Aminobacter aminovorans: one gene and its partner. Each later gene encodes a partner of the first gene's protein in a complex. Links are inferred from orthologs where the notes say so. Each region holds a gene or a part of one and is shown on either strand. Other genes may lie near its edges. The genes, in order: katE and hfq.

The links.
Region 2: the proteins of katE (region 1) and hfq are in contact, whole or in part, in a crystal structure (PDB 3VU3), measured with the Escherichia coli proteins. The link is inferred for Aminobacter aminovorans from one-to-one orthologs.

Annotation. Positions count from the first base shown.
Region 1 is NZ_UFSM01000001.1:4,090,141-4,093,415, reverse strand. Bases 268-3,223 are described here. They hold katE (catalase), read left to right. Parts: upstream 268-673; coding sequence 674-2,773; downstream 2,774-3,223. Other genes in these bases: DY201_RS20145 (extracellular catalytic domain type 1 short-chain-length polyhydroxyalkanoate depolymerase), read right to left, coding at 2,947-3,223; DY201_RS20160 (PepSY domain-containing protein), read right to left, coding at 268-326. Also shown: more of DY201_RS20160, read right to left, coding at 15-267; more of DY201_RS20145, read right to left, coding at 3,224-3,275.
Region 2 is NZ_UFSM01000001.1:3,060,752-3,063,803, forward strand. The notes cover bases 317-3,049. They hold hfq (RNA chaperone Hfq), read left to right. Parts: upstream 317-1,426; coding sequence 1,427-1,672; downstream 1,673-3,049. Other genes in these bases: trkA (Trk system potassium transporter TrkA), read left to right, coding at 317-344; DY201_RS15085 (D-amino-acid transaminase), read left to right, coding at 424-1,287; hflX (GTPase HflX), read left to right, coding at 1,673-3,049. Also shown: more of trkA, read left to right, coding at 1-316; more of hflX, read left to right, coding at 3,050-3,052. UniProt on the Escherichia coli protein: RNA chaperone that binds small regulatory RNA (sRNAs) and mRNAs to facilitate mRNA translational regulation in response to envelope stress, environmental stress and changes in metabolite concentrations.

The DNA of each region.
Region 1 (3,275 bases):
ATGTTGGGCCCGGATTACTGGGCGACGACGTTGCCCTGGTAGTCGAGCGAAACGGCTGTTTCCTTGCCGTCCTTGGTCGCCTTGCCCTGCCAGATGCCGCTCTCGGCCTTGACCAGCGCCGTCACGTTCTGAAAGCCCGCCTCTTCGATCTTGGCCTTGGCTTGCGCTTCGGTGAAGCTGTTGGCGCCGGCTACCGGAGCCGTCGGATTGACAGTATCAGGCGTGGCAATGGCCGGCGTCTGAGGGTCGCTCGACGGCTGGGTCTGCGCCTGGGCATGGAAAGCCGTGGCAGCCAGAATGGCCGCGCTAAGTATAAGATTTTTCATTATTTTCTCCTGACTTGCGACAATAAAACCGTTGGCAGGACGATTGGTTCCCAAAAAGTGCCGGCACAATTTCGGCGCGCCGGCTCAGTCGGCCGCCTGGCATCCATGGCCGCTCGGACATATCAGCGGGGCGGCTCGGCGGGGCGGCCGGGATGTGGCCAATGCCGGCTCAGCCGGCGGGCGGCAGTGCCCACGCCAGTTTCATATGTTGCGGCCAGACTTCATTTCGCGAGCCCCCGTTTCATTTCGTGAGCCCCAACTTCATTTCGAGAACCAAGGGAACCGCACCGGCGTCGCGGCATTGAGGGTGATGTGCGCACCCGCACCCCCTCTCCAAGGAATGAGCAATGGCCAAGTCAACGAACCGCGGCAAGATTGCCACGATCCATGACCAGAAACTCCAGCGCGGCGAAGGCGGCGAGCTGCACCAGCTGGCCGAAGGCGCAACCCCCGTGCTGACCACCGCCCAGGGTGGCCCGGTCTCAGATGACCAGAATTCGCTGAAGATCGGCGCACGCGGACCGACCGCGCTGGAAGATTTCCATCTGCGCGAGAAGATCTTCCATTTCGACCATGAGCGCATCCCCGAGCGCGTCGTGCATGCCCGCGGCTATGGCGCGCATGGCTATTTCGAGACCTACAAGTCGCTGGCAAAATACACCCGCGCCGACATCTTCCAGCGTGCCGGTGAGAAGACCCCGGCCTTTGTCCGCTTCTCCACCGTCGCCGGCAGCAAGGGTTCGGTCGACCTGGCGCGCGACGTCCGCGGCTTTGCCGTCAAGCTCTACACCCAGGAGGGCAACTGGGACATCGTCGGCAACAACATCCCGGTGTTCTTCATCCAGGATGCGATCAAGTTTCCCGACATCATCCATGCGGTGAAGCCCGAGCCGGACAGCGGCTTTCCACAGGCGCAATCGGCCCACGACAATTTTTGGGACTTCATTTCGCTGACGCCCGAGAGCATGCACATGATCATGTGGGTGATGTCCGACCGGGCGATCCCGCGTTCGTTCAGGTTCATGGAGGGTTTCGGCGTCCATACCTTCCGGATGGTCAACGCCAGGGATGAATCGACCTTCGTCAAGTTCCACTGGAAGCCGAAGCTCGGCCTCCAGTCCGTGGTCTGGAACGAGGCGGTGAAGATCAACGGCGCCGATCCCGATTTCCATCGCCGCGACCTCTGGGACGCGATCAAGGCCGGCAATTTCCCGGAGTGGGAACTGCAGGTCCAGCTGTTCGACCAGGAGTTCGCCGACAGCTTCGACTTCGACGTGCTCGACGCCACCAAGCTCATTCCCGAAGAGCTGTTGCCGCCTGTCCCGGTCGGCCGCCTGGTGCTCGATCGCATGCCCGACAACTTCTTTGCCGAGACCGAGCAGGTTGCGTTCATGACGCAGAATGTGCCGCCCGGCATCGACTTCTCCAACGATCCGCTGCTGCAGGGCCGCAACTTCTCCTATCTCGACACCCAGATCAAAAGGCTGGGCAGCACCAACTTCACCCACATTCCGATCAACGCGCCCAAATGCCCGTTCCATCACTTCCAGCAGGACGGTCACATGGCCATGCGCAACCCGGTCGGCCGCGCCAACTACCAGCCGAATTCCTGGGGCGAGGGGCCGCGCGAATCCCCGCAGGCCGGGTTCCGCTCCTTTGCCGATGTCGAGGCCGGCCCCAAGCAGCGGCTACGTGCTGAAAGCTTCGCCGATCACTACAGCCAGGCGCGACAATTCTACCTGAGCCAGAGCCCGCCGGAGCAGGCCCATATCGCAGCGGCGCTGACCTTTGAACTCGCCAAGGTGAAAACACCGGTCATCCGTGAGCGCATGGTGTCGCATCTGCTCAATGTCGATCGCGGCCTGGCCAATGGCGTCGCCGCCAATCTGGGCCTCCAGTCCATGCCCAAGGCCGCCGACGCTGCCATCGCGACACGCCAGGATCTCGAGCCGGCAGCTTCGCTCAGCATTCTCGCCAAGGGACCGGAGCGTTTCGAAGGACGAAAACTCGGCATTCTCGTCACCGACGGCACCGATGCCGCCCTGCTTTCGGCGCTCACCGACGCGATCGCCAAGGCCGGGGCCAACTTCGAGATCATCGCGCCGAAAGTCGGCGGCGCCAAGCTGAGCGACGGCAAGCTCGTTGCCGCCGACCAGATGATCGCCGGGGCTCCCTCGGTGCTCTATGACGCTGTCGCGCTGCTGCCGGACGAGAAGGCAATGCCGGCCATCTCAGCCAATCCGGATGTTCGCGATTTCGTGTCCGATGCCTTCGCGCATTGCAAGTTCATCGGCCATGTCACGGCCGCCAGGGCGCTGATCGAGAAGGTCTGCGGCAATGGCGCACCGGACGATGACGGCGTCATCCACCTTGCCGCCGCGCAGGACATGCCGGCCTTCGTCGAGGCTCTCGGCAAATTGCGGATGTGGTCGAGAGAAGCGCGCTGACGCCTCAATGTCCAAGGCAGGCGAGCGGGCCCGGTGGTCCGCTCGCCTTGGCCGGAGCCGGCGCGTATCCCCTAGAGCGTTTCCGCTTTTCTTCGAACCGCGGAATCTCTCTATCTTCTTGTTTTTGCGCAATTCCTGACGGAAAACCGCTGCACACTTTTCCTGGAATTGCTCTAGCGCAGAAGCCCGGCCGATCGCAGCGCATCCTCGATTGTCCTGGTGATCCCCTCGGCGCGGGCCGGCCCGGCGGGAGCCGGCGCTGATACTCGTTTCTGCGGCAGCATGACCTCGGCCTGCGGGTCTGCAATGTTCCAGAATTGCGCGATGCGCTGCGTCGACGAGATGCCGGCGTCGATCATGAACGGGCCGGGTGCGCCGATGCCATCTGCGGCCAGCGGGGTGCCGTGCCCCATCCCCTTGATGCGATACTGTTCGATCACCTCCCGTCCGGCGCCGTCCTTCCAGACGATACGGCTGTGGCCGTCGACCATGGTCGTCCAGG
Region 2 (3,052 bases), 1.0 Mb from region 1 along the record:
CGCTCGGCATCGACGCGCACGTCAATCCGAGTGCCGTCACGATCTCGCGCGTGCTCCAGCATGTCAGGCGCGGCCGCATCCGCCAGGTGCACTCGATCCAGCGCGGTGCCGCCGAGATCATCGAGGCCGAGGCGCTCGAAACCTCGCCGCTGGTCGGCACGCTGCTGCGCGACCTGGATCTGCCCGACGGCATGCGTATCGGCGCCATCTACAGGGATGGCCATGTGGTCAAGCCGAGCGGGTCGGTGAAGGTCAAGCCCAAGGATCGTGTCGTCATTTTCGCGCTCGACAAGGCGGTCAAGCAGGTCGAGCAGATGTTCCGCGTCAGCCTCGAATTCTTCTGATCTGGACCAGACGTTTGAGCGTTGCCGCGCGGCGCAAATCGACTAGAACTCCGTCTGAATTTTCGGGGACACGAAAACCATGCCGCGCATAGCCTACGTCAACGGCCGCTATCTCCCGCATGCCCAGGCAGGCGTGCATATCGAAGACAGGGGCTATCAGTTCGCCGACGGCGTCTATGAGGTCTGCGAGGTGGCGCGCGGCTTCATCGTCGACAGCGTCGGCCATCTCAACCGCCTCGACCGCTCGCTTTCCGAACTCAGGATCGCCTGGCCTGTCAATCGCGCCGTGCTGGTCCACATCATGCGCGAGGTCATTGCCCGCAATCGTGTTCGCAATGGCATGGTCTATCTCCAGGTGACGCGCGGCGTCGCGCCGCGTGACCACGTGTTCCCAGGCGAAACCACCCTGTCATCGCTCGTCGTGACCGCCAAGCGCACCGACCCGGTCGCGTCGGCCAAGCGGGCGGCGGCAGGCATCAAGGTGATTACCGTTCCGGAGAATCGCTGGGAGCGCGTCGACATCAAGTCGGTTGGTCTGCTGCCCAACGTGCTGGCGCGTCAGCAGGCCAAGGAGGCCGGCGCGCAGGAGGCGTGGTTCGTCGACCCGGATGGGACCGTGAAGGAAGGGGCTGCGACAAACGCCTGGATCGTCACCAAGGACGGCCACCTCGTCACCCGTCCGGCAGACAGCGGCATCCTGCGCGGTATCACGCGTACGACGCTGATGGATGTCGCCAAGAAGCTTGACCTGAAGGTCGAGGAGCGCGGGTTTACCGTCGAGGAAGCCAAGTCGGCGCGCGAGGCGTTCATGACCGCGGCAACGACCGTGATCATGCCGATCGTCGCCATTGACGGCCAGCCGGTCGCCAACGGGCATCCCGGATCGGTCGCGCTTTCACTCCGTGATGCATTTTTTGACGTTGCGGAAAAAATCCAAGCCTGATAACCGCTTGGGCGTAAATGGTTAAATTCATCTCGTTCAGCTTGCTACGCGTTGTGGCAAGGGGGTGTTTGCTGGCTTGACATGGGCCCGGTAATTTGGCGCATTGGCAGCAGACAGGGATCGGCGAAAGAAAAAAACAATGGCGGAACGATCGCAGAATCTTCAGGACCTTTTCCTGAATTCAGTTCGCAAGAGCAAAAACCCACTCACCATTTTCCTGATTAACGGCGTGAAGTTGACCGGAGTAGTTACCTCCTTCGACAATTTCTGTGTTTTGTTGCGCCGTGACGGGCACTCGCAGCTCGTCTACAAGCATGCCATCTCCACGATCATGCCGAGCCAGCCGGTTCAGATGTTCGATGGCGAGGAAAGCCAGGGCGGCTGATTGGCACGCGACAGGACTGCCGGCGCCAAGGCCGGCGACAGCAATGGACCCGAATCGGTAGGGGGCGACAAGGCCCCCACGCGCGCGGTGGTCATCGTGCCGGTGCTGACGCGCCAGCCCAAGGGTGACGACGACAGTGCGCGTCCGCGTTTGCAGCGTTCGGCCGAGGCCCGCCACGACGAGGCGGTCGGCCTGACCCGCGCCATCGATCTCGAACCCGTTCACACCGCGATCGTGACGCTCAACGATCCGCGTCCGGCAACATTGCTGGGCAGCGGTAAGGTCGAGGAGTTCGCGACGATCGTGAAGGAGCGCGGGGCGGAACTGGTCATCGTTGACCATCCGCTGACGCCGGTGCAGCAGCGCAACCTCGAAAAAGAGATGAACGCCAAGGTGCTCGACCGCACCGGGCTGATCCTCGAAATCTTCGGCCGGCGCGCCCGTACCAAGGAAGGCACGCTGCAGGTCGAGCTTGCCCATCTCAACTACCAGAAGGGCCGGCTGGTTCGCAGCTGGACCCACCTCGAGCGTCAGCGCGGCGGTGCCGGCTTCCTCGGCGGCCCCGGCGAGACGCAGATCGAATCCGACCGGCGCGCGCTGCAGGAAAAGATCATCAAGCTCAAGCGCGAGCTGGAAACCGTCGTCCGGACCCGCGACCTGCACCGTTCGAAGCGCCGCAAGGTGCCGTTCCCGGTGGTTGCCATTGTCGGCTATACCAACGCCGGCAAGTCGACGCTGTTCAACCGGCTGACCGGCGCCAGCGTGCTGGCCGAGAACATGCTGTTTGCGACGCTGGATCCGACCTTGCGCCGGGTCCGGTTGCCGCATGGCACGCCGATCATCCTGTCCGACACCGTCGGCTTCATTTCGGACCTGCCGACGCACCTGATCGCCGCCTTCAGGGCGACGCTGGAGGAGGTCGTCGAAGCCGACCTCGTCATCCACCTGCGCGATATTTCCGATCCGGATACGGCTGCCCAGGCCGACGATGTCGAGCGCATTCTGTCCGATCTCGGCGTCGATGCTGCCGACACCGACCGCGTCGTCGAGGTCTGGAACAAGATCGACCAGCTCGACGAGGGCAACCGCGAGCGCCTGCTTGCCGACAGCAGCGACGGCCGCAAGACGCCGCCGATTGCCATTTCGGCCATTACGGGCGAGGGCATTTCCGCGCTCACCGGCCTGATCGAGAAGCGGGTTTCGGGCGAGCTGGAGAGCATCGACGTCACTCTGGAGCCGAGCCAGCTCGGTCAGATCGACTGGCTCTACCGCAATGGCGACGTCGTTTCGCGTACCGACAATGACGATGGCAGCGTGTCGATGACGCTCAAGGCAACCGCCTCCGCCCGTGACGAGATCGCAGCGAAAATATTGCGCAAG